Regions from separate parts of the Klebsiella sp. B345 genome, predicted to be linked through region 2. Evidence: predicted binding sites of a transcription regulator. Region 2 holds the regulator's gene; the other holds the start of a gene.
What was found. Region 2 encodes PhoB, which activates phosphate uptake and scavenging genes when phosphate is short. Its sites were predicted from a motif close to CTGTCATAAAACTGNCNNAT; they were not measured.
Positions count from the first base shown of each region.

Region 1: the regulator PhoB is predicted to act here: its motif matches at 3,058-3,077, upstream of uvrB (excinuclease ABC subunit UvrB).

Region 1 is NZ_CP180443.1:4,574,843-4,582,195, forward strand. It holds gene bioF (8-amino-7-oxononanoate synthase) at 1-489, shown strand, start outside; gene bioC (malonyl-ACP O-methyltransferase BioC) at 473-1,228, shown strand; gene bioD (dethiobiotin synthase) at 1,221-1,943, shown strand; gene ACMYSO_RS21515 (ABC transporter ATP-binding protein) at 1,885-2,607, opposite strand; gene uvrB (excinuclease ABC subunit UvrB) at 3,344-5,365, shown strand; gene pmrB (two-component system sensor histidine kinase PmrB) at 5,585-6,694, opposite strand; gene pmrA (two-component system response regulator PmrA) at 6,699-7,353, opposite strand, start outside.
Region 2 is NZ_CP180443.1:4,095,870-4,103,222, reverse strand. It holds gene brnQ (branched-chain amino acid transporter carrier protein BrnQ) at 1-1,124, opposite strand, end outside; gene phoR (phosphate regulon sensor histidine kinase PhoR) at 1,537-2,832, opposite strand; gene phoB (phosphate response regulator transcription factor PhoB) at 2,854-3,543, opposite strand; gene sbcD (exonuclease subunit SbcD) at 3,952-5,154, shown strand; gene sbcC (exonuclease subunit SbcC) at 5,151-7,353, shown strand, end outside.

The DNA.
Region 1 (7,353 bases), 480 kb from region 2:
AACGTCCGCCCTGAGCTGCTGGTGGTGACCTTCGGTAAAGCTTTTGGCGTCAGCGGCGCGGCGGTGTTGTGTGACGACGCGCTGGCAGACTATCTGCTGCAGTTTGCCCGTCACCTGATTTACAGCACCGCGATGCCGCCGGCTCAGGCAGTGGCGCTGAGCGCCGCGCTGGCGGTGATCCGCAGCGATGATGGTCAGCAGCGGCGGGAAAAACTGGCTCGTCATGTGGCGCAGTTCCGCGACGGCATGGCCACATTCCCAGGGATGCTGAGCGCATCACGCAGCGCGATTCAACCGCTGATTGTCGGTGACAACGGCCGGGCCTTACGGTTGGCGGCGCGTCTGCGTGAACAGGGCTGCTGGGCAACGGCCATTCGTCCGCCGACGGTACCGGCGGGAAGCGCGCGCCTGCGCCTGACGCTGACCGCCGCGCACGACGACACTGATATCAGCCGACTGCTGGAGGTGCTGCATGGCGAGGGTCAATAAACACGCGGTTGCCGCAGCCTTTGGCCGGGCGGCCAGCCATTATTCGCAACACGACGCGCTCCAGCGCATCAGCGCCGCGCGCCTGCTGAACCAGCTCAATGGTCGGGTCTTTACTGCGGTGCTGGATGCCGGCTGCGGTCCTGGCAGCATGAGCCGCTACTGGCGCGAGGCGGGAAGCGAGGTCACCGCACTGGATCTTTCGGCTGAAATGCTGGCCCAGGCGCGGCATGACCAGTGCGCCGACCATTACGTGGAGGGCGATATCGAGTCGCTGCCGCTGCCTGATGCCTGCGTCGATCTGGCGTGGAGCAACCTGGCGGTGCAGTGGTGCGACAGCCTTGTTGGCGCTATTGACGAGCTGTGCCGGGTGGTGCGTCCCGGCGGCAAGGTGGCATTTACCACGTTGCTGTCCGGCTCCTTGCCGGAGCTGAATCAGGCCTGGCGCGCCATCGATAACCACCCACATGCCAATCGCTTTCTCAGCGAGCAGGCGGTGCGCGAGGCACTGGGTGGGCGGCGGGCCGTCGGGCAGGTCCATGAGATCAGCCTGCCGTTTGCCGATGCCCTGAGCGCGATGCGCTCGTTGAAAGGGATCGGCGCCACGCATCTGCATCAAGGGCGCCATACCGCACCGCTGAGCCGGGGAAAATTACATCAACTGCAGCTGGCATGGCCACAACAGCAGGGCCAGTGCCCGCTGACGTACCATCTTTTTACAGGAGTCATCGAACGTGACTAAACGTTTTTTTGTCACCGGAACCGACACTGAAGTCGGGAAAACCATCTCCAGCTGCGCGTTATTGCAGGCGGCGAAGCTGTCGGGGCTGAAAAGCGCGGGCTATAAGCCGGTAGCGTCCGGAAGCGAGCTGACGGCGCAGGGGCTGCGCAATGACGATGCTTTGGCGTTGCAGCGCAACAGCGCCGTGGCGCTGAGCTACGCCCAGGTGAACCCGCTGACCTTCGAGGAACCGACGTCACCGCATATCGTGAGCGCCGACGAGGGGAGGCCGATTACGGCCGGGGCGCTGTCTGCCGGTCTGCGCGAGCTGGAAAATCTTGCCGAGTGGGTCTTGGTGGAAGGTGCTGGCGGCTGGTTCACGCCGCTATCTCCTACGCTGACCTTTGCCGACTGGGTGCGCGATGAGCACCTGCCGGTTATTCTGGTGGTGGGCATCAAACTGGGGTGCATCAACCATGCGCTGCTCACCGCTCAGGCGGTACGCCAGGCGGGGCTGCCGTTAGTCGGCTGGATCGCCAACGATATTCAGCCGCCGGGCAGGCGCCATACCGAGTATCTGGCGACCCTGAAACGCCTGCTGCCGACGCCGTTTTTGGGGGAGATTCCGTGGCTTTCGGACGCCGCGCAGCGCGACGACCTCGGACAGTATATTGACCTTAACGTGCTGGATCAGGCGTCATCCATTGCGCCAGCAGCGGTTCATCCAGCTGAATAACGCTGCCCTGCGCCACGTTACGCCCACGGTGTAGCAGACAAAAACGATCCGCCACCCGACGAATAAACGGCAGGTGCTGTTCAGCGAGCAGCACCGTTAAGCCGATATCGCGGTTCAGACGCACCAGCAAATCCCCCAGTTTATGCATGAAGTGATGGCCGCTGCCACGTGACGGCTCATCGAGAATCAGCAGTCGCGGCTGGACAATCAGCGCTCTGGCCAGCGCCAACTGGTACTGGTCATCCTCGGTCAGCATCGCGCCTTTATGCTGGCGCTGACCGTACAAATCCGGGAATAAATCGTAAATCTCACCTTTCACCACCGCCCCGGGGTTGCCGCCGGCAGCCAGCGCAATATGCAGATTATCTTCCACGCTGAGCTGTGAAAAAATCCGCTTGTCCTGCGGCACATAGCCGATGCCAATAATCGCCCGGGATTGCGCGGAGAGCGGCGTGATATCGCAGGGCGGCGAACCGATCTCTTGCCAGGTCATGCTGCCGCTGGCGACCGGGAGATGGCCGGTGATACAGTTAATGAGCGTGGTTTTCCCCATTCCCTGAAGTCCCATCACACAGGTGCACTCGCCGGACCGTAGTTCAAGGTCGACATTCCATAGTGTGTGCTGGCTTCCGTAGTACTGATTGACTGCGCGTAGACTCAACATAGACGTTTTCTCCTTTTCGGGGATAGTGAGCGACATGAAGATTCTGCAAATCTCTTGCCAGGAAAAAGATGTTCCGGTTTTTTCTGTCAGAACAGGTATCACAGGCCATGACGGCGCTGGGTCAACGAGACGGTTGCACTTTCCCGGTGCTAAAGCGCATGAAAAATGGTGCAGAAAGCAACAAAAAGGCAGGCGTCTTTAGCTGATAAATATCAAAAATAATTCGATAATTTTTTTTAGGCGCTGGTTTTTGACGGCCGGTCGATTTCGGCGGGGTGGCAGTGGTCTTGGGCTGCAGACACTTATCCACTATTCCTGTGGATAACCTTGTGTATTAGAGTTAGAGAACTTGCGGTAAGCTAGAGATTACGCGGCCTGCGGCTGAATTGGCGCGAAACCCATCTTTTGTTTAATATCATTAAATATCAAATAGTTGAATAAAAGCAATGGCTGTAAGGAAAGTGTCACCTGCTGCCATAAAAGATTCATTACCTTGCTTGACAAATGTTAAATGATAAATTTTTCTGGGGATAACCCTACTGTCTGGCGGATTATTCTGCAAGATGGTCAGCTTTCACCCCAAAATGAGTCATCTTCCCGCCACGATAAGTATAAACAATAATGCGACACTGGTTTTATGTACAGTATTATTTGTTGGCAAAAGCTGGCGTGAAGGGTAGAATTAAACACCTGCCGCATACCACCAGGCGTACCATCCTTCTTCAGGGTCAGAGATATGAGTAAAACGTTCACGCTGCATTCCCCATTCCGTCCCTCTGGTGACCAGCCGGAAGCCATTCGGCGTCTGGAAGAAGGGCTGGAAGATGGCCTGGCGCATCAAACCCTGCTGGGGGTGACCGGGTCGGGTAAGACCTTCACCATCGCTAACGTTATTGCCGATCTCCAGCGTCCGACAATGGTGCTGGCGCCGAACAAAACGCTGGCGGCACAGCTCTACGGTGAAATGAAAGAGTTCTTCCCGGACAACGCGGTGGAGTATTTCGTCTCCTACTACGATTATTATCAGCCTGAAGCCTATGTGCCGAGCTCTGACACCTTCATTGAGAAAGACGCGTCGGTGAACGAACATATCGAGCAGATGCGCCTCTCGGCGACCAAGGCGCTGCTTGAGCGGCGCGATGTGGTGGTGGTGGCATCGGTGTCGGCCATCTACGGCCTGGGCGATCCGGACCTCTACCTGAAGATGATGCTGCACCTGACTACCGGGATGCTTATCGACCAGCGCGCGATTTTGCGCCGGCTGGCGGAGCTGCAGTATACCCGCAACGATCAGGCCTTCCAGCGCGGTACCTTCCGCGTGCGCGGCGAAGTAATTGACGTCTTCCCGGCGGAATCAGACGACGTTGCGTTGCGGATCGAACTGTTTGATGAAGAGGTCGAACGACTGTCGCTGTTTGACCCGCTCACCGGCCAGGTTGAATCCACCATCCCGCGCTTTACCATCTACCCGAAAACGCACTACGTCACACCGCGTGAGCGTATTGTGCAGGCGATGGAAGAGATCAAAGTGGAGCTGGCGGAAAGGCGCAAAGTGCTGCTGGACAACAATAAGCTGCTTGAAGAGCAGCGGCTGTCGCAGCGCACGCAGTTTGACCTCGAGATGATGAACGAGCTGGGGTACTGCTCCGGCATCGAAAACTACTCGCGCTATCTCTCCGGGCGTGGTCCGGGCGAGCCACCGCCGACGCTGTTCGATTATCTGCCGGCAGATGGTTTGCTGGTTATCGATGAATCCCACGTCACCATCCCGCAAATCGGCGGCATGTATCGTGGGGACCGGGCGCGTAAAGAGACCCTCGTGGAGTACGGCTTCCGACTGCCTTCCGCGCTGGATAACCGTCCGATGAAATTTGAAGAGTTTGAGGCGCTGGCGCCGCAGACTATCTACGTGTCGGCAACGCCGGGGCCGTATGAGCTGGAAAAATCTGGCGATGAGGTGGTCGATCAGGTGGTCCGTCCGACCGGGTTGTTGGATCCCATTATCGAAGTGCGTCCGGTGGCTACCCAGGTTGATGACCTGCTGTCAGAAATTCGCACCCGCGTGGTCATCAACGAACGCGTACTGGTGACCACCCTGACCAAACGCATGGCGGAAGACCTGACGGAGTATCTCGAAGAGCACGGCGAGCGCGTGCGCTACCTCCACTCTGATATCGACACCGTTGAGCGCATGGAAATCATCCGCGACCTGCGGCTGGGCGAGTTTGACGTGCTGGTGGGGATCAACCTGCTGCGTGAAGGGCTGGATATGCCGGAAGTCTCACTGGTGGCGATCCTCGATGCCGACAAAGAAGGTTTCCTGCGTTCCGAACGCTCGTTGATTCAGACCATTGGCCGTGCGGCGCGTAATATCAACGGTAAAGCGATTCTGTATGGCGACAAGATCACCGCTTCAATGGCGAAAGCCATCAGCGAGACGGAGCGTCGTCGTGAGAAACAGCAGCGCTATAACGAAGAGCACGGTATTACCCCGCAGGGGCTGAATAAAAAAGTGGTCGATATTCTGGCGCTGGGCAGCAACATCGCTAAGACCAAAGCCAAAGGGCGCGGCAAATCACGTTCGCCGGTCGAGGCAGATACCCCGGAAGTGGTGCTGACGCCGAAAGCGCTGCAGCAGAAAATTCACGAACTGGAAGGGTTGATGATGCAGCACGCGCAGAACCTCGAGTTCGAAGAGGCGGCGCAGATTCGTGACCAGCTGCATCAGCTGCGCGAGCTGTTTATTGCCGCTTCGTAACCTGGATTGCGGAAATCATCGCGCTGGACCGGCAGCACAGTGTGACGGCGCGTTGATTTTTTACCTTTCGTGCTGCATTTACTGGCTGGCTTAATGTCAGCTTAATCTTGCCAGGCGACACTATCCTCATACTGTTGAGGATAGTGTCATGCAAAAATCAAACTTCCGTGAATACCTGGCCGTCACCTGTGCGTTTATCGTGGTGGTCGCCTTTTTCCATCAGTGGGTTTTGACCTTCTGACGTGAGACTTCTGGAAACAGAATCCAGCCTCGTACGCCAGGGCCCGGCTGGCGGTTATGTAAAAAGAACTGGGCATCATGTAGCTGGACGATGCGTGCCACAATACTTAACCCCAGGCCAATTCCGCCATAGCGGCTGTCCATGCGAACAAAGGCTTTGCTCAGCTCACCGCTTTTCGCTTCATCAATCCCCGGCCCCTGATCTTCCACCGCGATAACCGGCGTGGCGCCCGCCTGAATTGAGATTCTGACCACCGACTCTGTCGGGCTGTAGCGATGGGCATTTTCCACCAGATTACGCAGCGCCACCCTCAGTAACGTCGCGTCGCCGGAGACAATCACGTCCTCACAGCCATTCTCAGACAGGCAGACGACTTCCAGCGTTTGCTGGCGTTGTTCGAGCATCGTCTCCAGCTCATCACGAACCGGTTCAATCACATCTTCGCGCAGCGCAACACGCTGATAGCTACCGGCGGAAAACGACTGACCAACACGGGCCAGCTGCAACAGCTGCGCGATGCTGTTGGTCATCAGGTCCAGACGTTGGATCAGCGGCGTCACCTCGACGTTGTGAGCCTTGGCCATCAGCTCCAGGTGCAGGCGCAGACCGGCTAACGGCGTGCGCAGCTCATGGGCGACATCGGCGGTGAACAGCCGTTCACGGTCGAGCGTCAGGTTTAGTCGGGACACCAGCTGATTGATGGCCGTCGTCACCGCCGTCACTTCCGGTACCGATTCCGTCAAGGTGATGGGCTGCAGGTTGTCCGGGGTACGGCTTTCGAGTTCACATTGCAGCGTCGACAGCGGACGGGTGATCTTTCTCACCGCCAGCATGCTGATGTACAGCGCCAGGCCGACGATCAGCAGGCTGGGGATCAGTAAGCTGGCAACCGCTTCGCGCACTTCGTGCTCAACGTGTTTCTGGTTGTTATGTCCTTCGATGGCGCTAGCCACCAGCAACTGGATCTGCTCTTTGCTTTCATGCCACAGCCAGAAGACGCTGATCAGTTGGCAGACCACCAGAATGGTGCCAATGGTCAGCAGCAGGCGATGACGCATCGTCCAGTTTTCACTATTGAACAGTGTCATGGCGTTATTCCGTCTCTGATTGCTTCACCAGCATATAGCCAAATCCCCGGACCGTACGAATACGGGCCTTGCCGACTTTATCGCGCAGGTTATGGATATGCACCTCCAGCGTGTTGGTGGCCGGCTCGTTGTCCCAGCTGTAGATATCGTTGTAGAGGATTTCGCGATGCACCGGGCTACCCGCTTTCATCATCAGGCGTGAGAGCAGGGCATACTCTTTCGGTGTCAGATCCAGCGCATTATCCCCCAACCAGACCTGGCGACGGGTGATGTTCAGCCGCAGATCGCCGACGGACATCTCATTGTCGCCCTGGTTATTATGGCGGCGGAGCAGGGCGCGGATGCGGGCATTCAGCTCCTCCAGGGCGAACGGTTTCACCAGATAGTCATCTGCCCCGGTATCGAGACCGCTAATCCGATCGTCGACGGTGTCGCGGGCGGTAAGGATCAGTACCGGCTGGGTGAATTTTTCCCGACGCATGCGCGCCAGGAAGTGCAGGCCGTCTTCATCCGGCAGACCCAAATCCAGCACGATCAGGCTGTAGTGGTTGCTGGCAAGAGACAGCGCGGCCTCATGGGCGGTGGCTACGCCATCGCAGACGTACCCCTCGCTTTGCATCGCCAGAATCAACCCTTGTAACAGGAGTGCGTCGTCTTCA
Region 2 (7,353 bases):
ATGGCCGGCGCAATAACGCGGGTCGAATTATGCCACCAGTTGCGGGTAAAGCTTAATACCACCAGTGCGATACACGGCGGATAGATGGCCGTGAGCACCGGAATCGAAATCTGAATCAGATGGCTCAGACCGAGGTTGGAGATCGCCATCGAGAACAGGCCGAGGATAAACACCAGCGTGCGATAGGATAACGGCAGATACTGCGCGAAAAACTCGGCACAGGCGCAGGTCAGGCCAACCGCGGTGACCAGACAGGCGATGAAAATCAGCGCCGCCAGCATGAAGCTGCCCGCCCCGCCAAAGGTGTGCTGCACGTAAGCGTGGAGGATCGCCGCGCCGTTAGCAGATTGATCCACCAGGGTCGCGCTATCGGAACCGAGGCGGAACAGCGCCAGATACAGCAGCGTCAAGCCAACACCGGCCATTAATCCGGCCCAAACGGTGTAGCGGGTCAGCAAGCGCGCTTCGCTTACGCCACGAGAACGCGCGGCGTTAACAATCACGATACCGAAGACCATCGCGCCGAGGGTATCCATCGTCAGGTAACCGTTAACGAAACCGTTGGAGAATGAGGCGGTACGATACGCCTCCATCGCGTTGCTGATCGGGCCGGCCGGCCAGACAATCGCCGCCACGGAAAGAATAATCAGGGCAACGATTTTCAGAGGCGCCAGGAAGTTGCCCACCGTATCGAGCAGTTTGCCCGGATACAGCGAAACCAGAATCACCAGCGCAAAATAGATCACGCTATAAATCAGCAGCGGCAGCGCGCCGTCGCCGGTCAGCGGCGCAATGCCGACTTCAAAGGAAACCGTGGCAGTACGCGGCGTCGCGAACAACGGACCGACGGCCAGATAGCACACGACCGCCAGCAGAATACCGGCGACTTTACCGATCGGCGTGCTCAGGCTTTCAACACCACCACCGACTTTCGCCAGCGCCACGACCGTAAGGACAGGGAGACCCACCGCCGTAATCAGGAAGCCAATTGCCGCGGTCCAGACGTGTTCACCAGCCTGTAAACCGACCATCGGAGGGAAGATAATGTTGCCGGCGCCAACAAACAACGCGAAGGTCATAAAGCCCAACGCAATGATGTCGCGCGATTTTAACTGATGGGTCATAAATTCATTACTGCCTGTGGATGTGGTGTTATTAACAAACGGAAATACCGTGCTTTCCCCTTGGGATGATACAGCGGCGATTGCCGGAAAACTCAGCGAGATATGCTCCCGAAGCGGCGTGGGAAAGAATTGTTTTTTGAATTACCACGCAAAAACAGTCTGTCTGCGACTGCATGGGGGGCAATTTAAACGCTTATAACGTTTTAATGCAAGGCGGGATCGTGAAAGCAGATGATTATGCTAACTCTCTATTTTTATCCAAAACTATTCACCATATTGATAGAAAACCCATGGCTAATCATGCGAACAAAAAAGCAGCAGACGTTCATTAATTACGCGGGGAAAAAGTGACTGCAAACGAAAACGACCAGCCGAAGCTGGTCATTGGCAAGTAATGCTGACAGGCAGGCGATCAGGCGCTTTTTTTGGCAATTAAACGTTCCGGGAGCAAGAAGCTAAACCGCGTCCCCTTGCCCAGGGTACTCTCAATTTCCAGTCGACTGTCGTGATGATTGACCGCATGTTTGACGATAGCCAGCCCCAGGCCGCTGCCGCCGGTCTGCCGCGAACGGGCTTTATCGACGCGATAAAACCGCTCGGTCAGGCGCGGAATATGCTCCGGCGCAATACCGGGGCCGTTATCCTCGACGCTAAACAGCGCGCCATGGGGCGCCCGCTGCCAGCTAACGGTAATCTCCGTTCCGGCGGGCGTATGGTTAATGGCGTTATACACCAGGTTGGATATCGCGCTACGCAGCTGCTCTTCATTGCCGAGCACCTGCAGGCCGTCATCCACCGCGAAATGCAGGCTGTGCTTCTGCTGGCTAAGGGTCTGCGCTTCGCGCTCCACCACCCGCAGCATCATCGGCACGTCAATTTTGTCATTCATCGCCAGCGACGGTGCGGCTTCAATACGCGACAGGGTTAGCAGCTGTTTGACCAGCCCTTCCATGCGCTGAGTTTGCTCGCGCATGGTATGCAGGGCTTTCTCGCGCGTCATCCCTTCCAGCACCTGTTCCTGCATCATCTCCAGATAGCCCTGCAGCACCGTCAACGGCGTGCGCAGCTCGTGGCTAACGTTGGCAAAAAAGTTGCGTCGCGCCCCTTCAAGCTGGTGCATCTGCGTGACGTCGCGTGCCACCATCAGCCACTGTTTGTCGCTGTAGGGCATCACGCGGATCTCCAGATGGCGAGCCGTATTCAGCACCAGATTGAGAGGTTTGGAGAAGTCTCTGTTTTTGAGGTAGTTGGCAAATTCAGGGTAACGCAGAAGGTTGAGAATGTTTTGTCCGCTGTCGTCCGGCCAGCGCAGATTCAGGATCTGCTGCGCCAGGCCATTACACCAGAAGATGGCCCCCTCCTCCGTCGTCAGCACCACCGCATCGGGCAACGACTCGGCCCCGCTACGAAAGCGTTTGATCAGACTGCCCAGCTCGCGTCGGCGCTTTTTATTACGCATTTGCATCTGGTGGAGGCCATACAGCAACGGTTCCCAGCTGCCGCTTCCCGGCGGCGGCGTCATGCTGCGGTCAACCCACAGCCACCACGACAGGCGCATCAGGTTCCAGAAATGCCATATCAGCAGGCCGGTCACCGCCGCTAACAAAAACCACGGCAGGTGACCAAAAATCGCCCCAAGGATCAGGGCCGGTATACAACATAAGAAAAGCTCAAGCGCCAGCCTTTTCCATGACAGCCGTTCCAGCACGGTTCACACTCCTGTCGACATTCAGAAACGAGCGGAGAAACGATACCCTGTGCCGCGAACCGTTTGTACCATCCGGTCATGGCCGCTAAGTTCCAGCGCTTTACGTAGACGACGAATGTGCACATCCACCGTTCGGTCTTCTACATACACGTTCGTACCCCAGACGTGATTCAGCAGCTGTTCGCGGCTGTACACGCGTTCCGGGTGGGTCATAAAGAAATGTAATAATTTAAATTCCGTTGGCCCCATGTCCAGCGGACTTTCACCGGTCATCACGCGATGCGAGGAAGGATCCAGGCTAAGGCCTTGCATTTCAATCACTTCTTCTACCGCCATCGGCGAAATTCGACGCATCACCGCTTTGATACGCGCCACCAGCTCTTTCGGTGAGAAAGGCTTGGTGATGTAATCGTCGGCCCCGGTTTCCAGGCCACGAACGCGGTCTTCTTCTTCGCCGCGTGCGGTCAGCATCACCACCGGAATATCCCGGGTCATCGCTTCGCGCTTCAGCTGTTTAATAAACTGCAGACCCGACCCGCCCGGCAACATCCAGTCAAGGAGAATCAAATCAGGCCAGGGTTCATTGAGTTGATTCACCGCACTGTCATAATCTTCCGCCTCGACGGGCTGAAAGCCGTTTTGCTCCAGAACAAAGCAGACCATTTCGCGGATCGGAGCTTCATCTTCAACGACCAGAATTCTTCTCGCCATTATTTACCCTGTGTTTTTTAGCCATCAGTATAGAGTGCGGCGTCATTATGCGTCAGTTTTGTGACAGATTTATGAAAAAAATGACCGTCTGATGATCGTAGATTTCGAATGATGACAAGGAGTAACCGACAATCCGATCGCGGCTCGGGGAGGCAACCTGAAGGATGAAGAATATATACCCAAAATTATTCGAGTTGCTTGTAGGCAGCAAGGCCGTGACAAATCGGTATTAACCGATTTGAACAGCGCTTGCGCTGGCCCGAAGGGTGAGCCTCATCATCAATGAGGCTCATAATCCCCAGGAGCTTACTCGGGTAAGTGACTGGGGTGAACGGGTGCAGCTAACACCCAAGCAACTTGAAGGATGAAGGGTATAATGCGCTCATGCTTTTTCGTCAGGAAATCATTATGCGCATCATTCATACCTCTGACTGGCACCTGGGTCAGAATTTTTACAGTAAAAGCCGTGCCGCCGAACATTCGGCCTTTCTCGACTGGCTGCTGTCCATTGCTCAGCAGCACGAGGTCGATGCCATTATTGTCGCCGGCGATATTTTTGATACCGGATCGCCTCCCAGCTACGCCCGCGAACTGTATAACCACTTTGTGGTGCAGCTTCAGCAGACCGGCTGCCAGTTGGTGGTGCTGGCCGGCAATCATGATTCGGTCGCGACCCTGAATGAATCCCGCGATATCCTGGCCTTTTTGAAAACCACGGTGGTGGCCAACGCGGGCCATGCCCCCTTTATCCTGCCCCTGCGTGACGGCACCCCCGGCGCTGTTTTTTGCCCGGTGCCTTTCCTGCGCCCACGCGAGCTGGTCACCAGCCAGGCCGGCCATTCAAGCGGCGAGAAGCAACAGCAGCTGTTAAGCGCTATCAGCGACTATTATCAACAGCAGTATCAGCAGGCCTGCGCCCTGCGCGGCGATCGGCCGCTGCCGATTATTGCCAGCGGTCACCTGACCACCGTCGGCGCCAGTAAAAGTGATGCCGTACGCGATATCTATATCGGTACCCTGGAAGCGTTCCCCGCCAGCCATTTCCCGCCGGTTGACTATATTGCACTCGGCCATATTCACCGGGCGCAGTTGGTTGGCGGCAACGAACATATTCGCTACAGCGGCTCACCGATTTCCCTCAGCTTTGACGAGACCGGGAAAAGTAAAAGCGTCAATCTGGTAACGTTTACTGACGGCTATCTGACAGACGTTAGCCCGCTGACGGTGCCGGTTACCCAGCCGCTGGCGGTCCTGAAAGGCGATTTCGCCAGCATCAGCGAACAGCTCACCCAGTGGCGGGACGCCCCAGCGAACCCCGTCACATGGCTGGATATTGAAATCACCAGCGACGAATACCTGCATGATATCCAACGTAAAATTCAGGCCCTGGCCGATGACCTGCCGGTGGAAGTACTGCTGGTCCGCCGCAGCCGCGCCCAGCGCGAACGGATCCTCGCCGGGGAACGCCGCGAAACGCTCAGTGAATTACGCGTGGAAGACGTGTTTGAACGCCGCCTGGCACAGGAAACGCTGGAAGAGACGCAGCAGCAGCGCCTGAAGCAGCTGTTTAACGAAACGTTGCATAGCCTGCACGGTGAGGAGCACCTGTGAAAATTCTGAGCTTGCGCCTGAAGAATATCAACTCGCTAAAAGGCGAATGGAAAATCGACTTCACCGCTGAACCGTTCTCCAGCAACGGGCTATTCGCCATCACCGGGCCAACCGGTGCGGGGAAAACCACGCTACTGGACGCCATCTGCCTCGCGCTGTATCACGAAACCCCGCGGCTGAGCAGCGTCTCGCAATCGCAAAACGATCTGATGACCCGAGACACCGCCGAGTGCCTGGCGGAGGTGGAATTCGAGGTCAAAGGGACGGCCTATCGCGCTTTCTGGAGCCAGAACCGCGCCCGTAACCAGCCGGAAGGCAACCTGCAGGCCCCGCGCGTCGAGCTGGCCCGCTGCGACGATGGCCAGATCCTCGCCGACAAAGTCAAAGATAAGCTGGAGCTCACCTCCTCACTTACCGGGCTGGATTATGGCCGTTTTACCCGTTCAATGCTGCTTTCACAGGGCCAGTTTGCCGCCTTCCTTAACGCCAAACCCAAAGAGCGCGCGGAGCTGCTGGAGGAGCTGACCGGAACCGAAATATACGGGCAGATTTCAGCCCAGGTATTTGAAAAACATAAGCTTGCCCGCAGCGAGCTGGATAAACTGCAGGCGCAGGCCTCCGGCGTGCTGCTTCTGAGCGCCGAGCAACAGCAGGCGCTGCAACAAAGTTTGCAAGCACTTACTGATGATGAACATCAACTCGTGAGTGAACAAACTCGCCTGCAAACCACCCTGCAGTGGCTGCTGCGCCAACAGGAGCTGAGTGCGGAAGCTACCCAGGCCCAGCGTCAGCTACAGGAAGCGCAGCAGGCGCTGGAGCAGGCCCAGCCGCAGCTTTCTACCTTACTCAAAGCCCAGCCGGCAGAGCAGCTGCGCCCGCTGTGGAACCGCGAGCAAGACCAGACCAACGCGCTGGCGCACACCCGCCGTCAGGTGGAAGAAGTAAACACTCGCTTACATGGCCAACTGCGGCTACGGGCGGGGATTCGCCTTGCCGCGAGTCAGCAGTTGACCCAGTTGCAGGCCGCCCAGCACACCCTCACGGCGTGGCTGCAGGAGCACGACCGTTACCGCCAGTGGGGAAACGCCCTGGCAGGCTGGCGGGAAGCGTTCGCACAGCAGGCCCGCGATGAACAGCAGCACGCGCAACTGCAGCAACGGCTGGTCGACACCGAACGCACCCTGGCCGGGCTGCCCCCGACAACCCTGACGCTGGATGCCGGCGAGGTCAGCGCCAGCCTGGCACAGCACGCCGCCGCCCGCCCGCTACGCCAGCAGCTCTCTATGCTGCATAGCCGCCTGTTGCCGCTGCGCCAGCGCCAGCAGCAGTTGCAAACCGCCGGCCAGGCTCGCCAGCAGGAGCAGGAGAAGCTCGAAACGACGCTGGCCCAACGCCGTCTGGCTTATAAAGAGAAAAACCAGCAGTTCAGCGATGTGAAAGCCATTTGCGAACTGGAAGCCCGTATTGCCGGTCTGGAAGAAGAACGCGCGCGCCTGCAGCCCGGCGCACCGTGCCCGCTTTGCGGATCCAGCGAGCATCCTGCCGTCGCGGAATATCGGGCGCTGGAGCCTGGGGTTAACCAGGCTCGCCGGGATAGCCTCGAGCGCGAGGTAAAACAGCTGGCTGAAGAAGGCGCCCAGTTGCGTGGTCAGCTGGAGGCGTTGCTAAAACAACAGCTTAACGAGAAAGAGGAGCTGGAATCCCTTCTCCAGCAGGAGCAAGCACTTACATCGCAATGGCAGAGCACCGTCAGCGCATTGCACTGTGAACTGCAGCCGCAGGACGATATTCCCGGCTGGCTGGCGGCGCAGGAAGAACGTGAACAGCAACTCTATCAGCACCAGCAGCGGCTGGGCTGCCAGGCACAACAACAGGCGTTCCAGCAGCAGTTGCAGCAGAGCCAACAGAGTCAGGAACAGCGCCGGGCGCAGCTGACTGCGGAACTGGCTCCTTTCGCACTCACTCTTCCACAGGCCGATCAAGCGACGGGCTGGCTGGCGCAGCGAGAACAAGAGACCCGTGACTGGCAGGAAAAACAGAACCAATCCGTCGCCCTTCAGGAGCAGCTTCAGCAACTGACCCCACTGTTGGAAACCCTGCCGGAGTCCAGCGAGGCCGCCGAACCTGCGCCGCTCACGGGCTGGCGCCAGGTCCATGATGATTGCCTGGCTCTGCAAAGCCAGTGGCAAACCCTGTGCC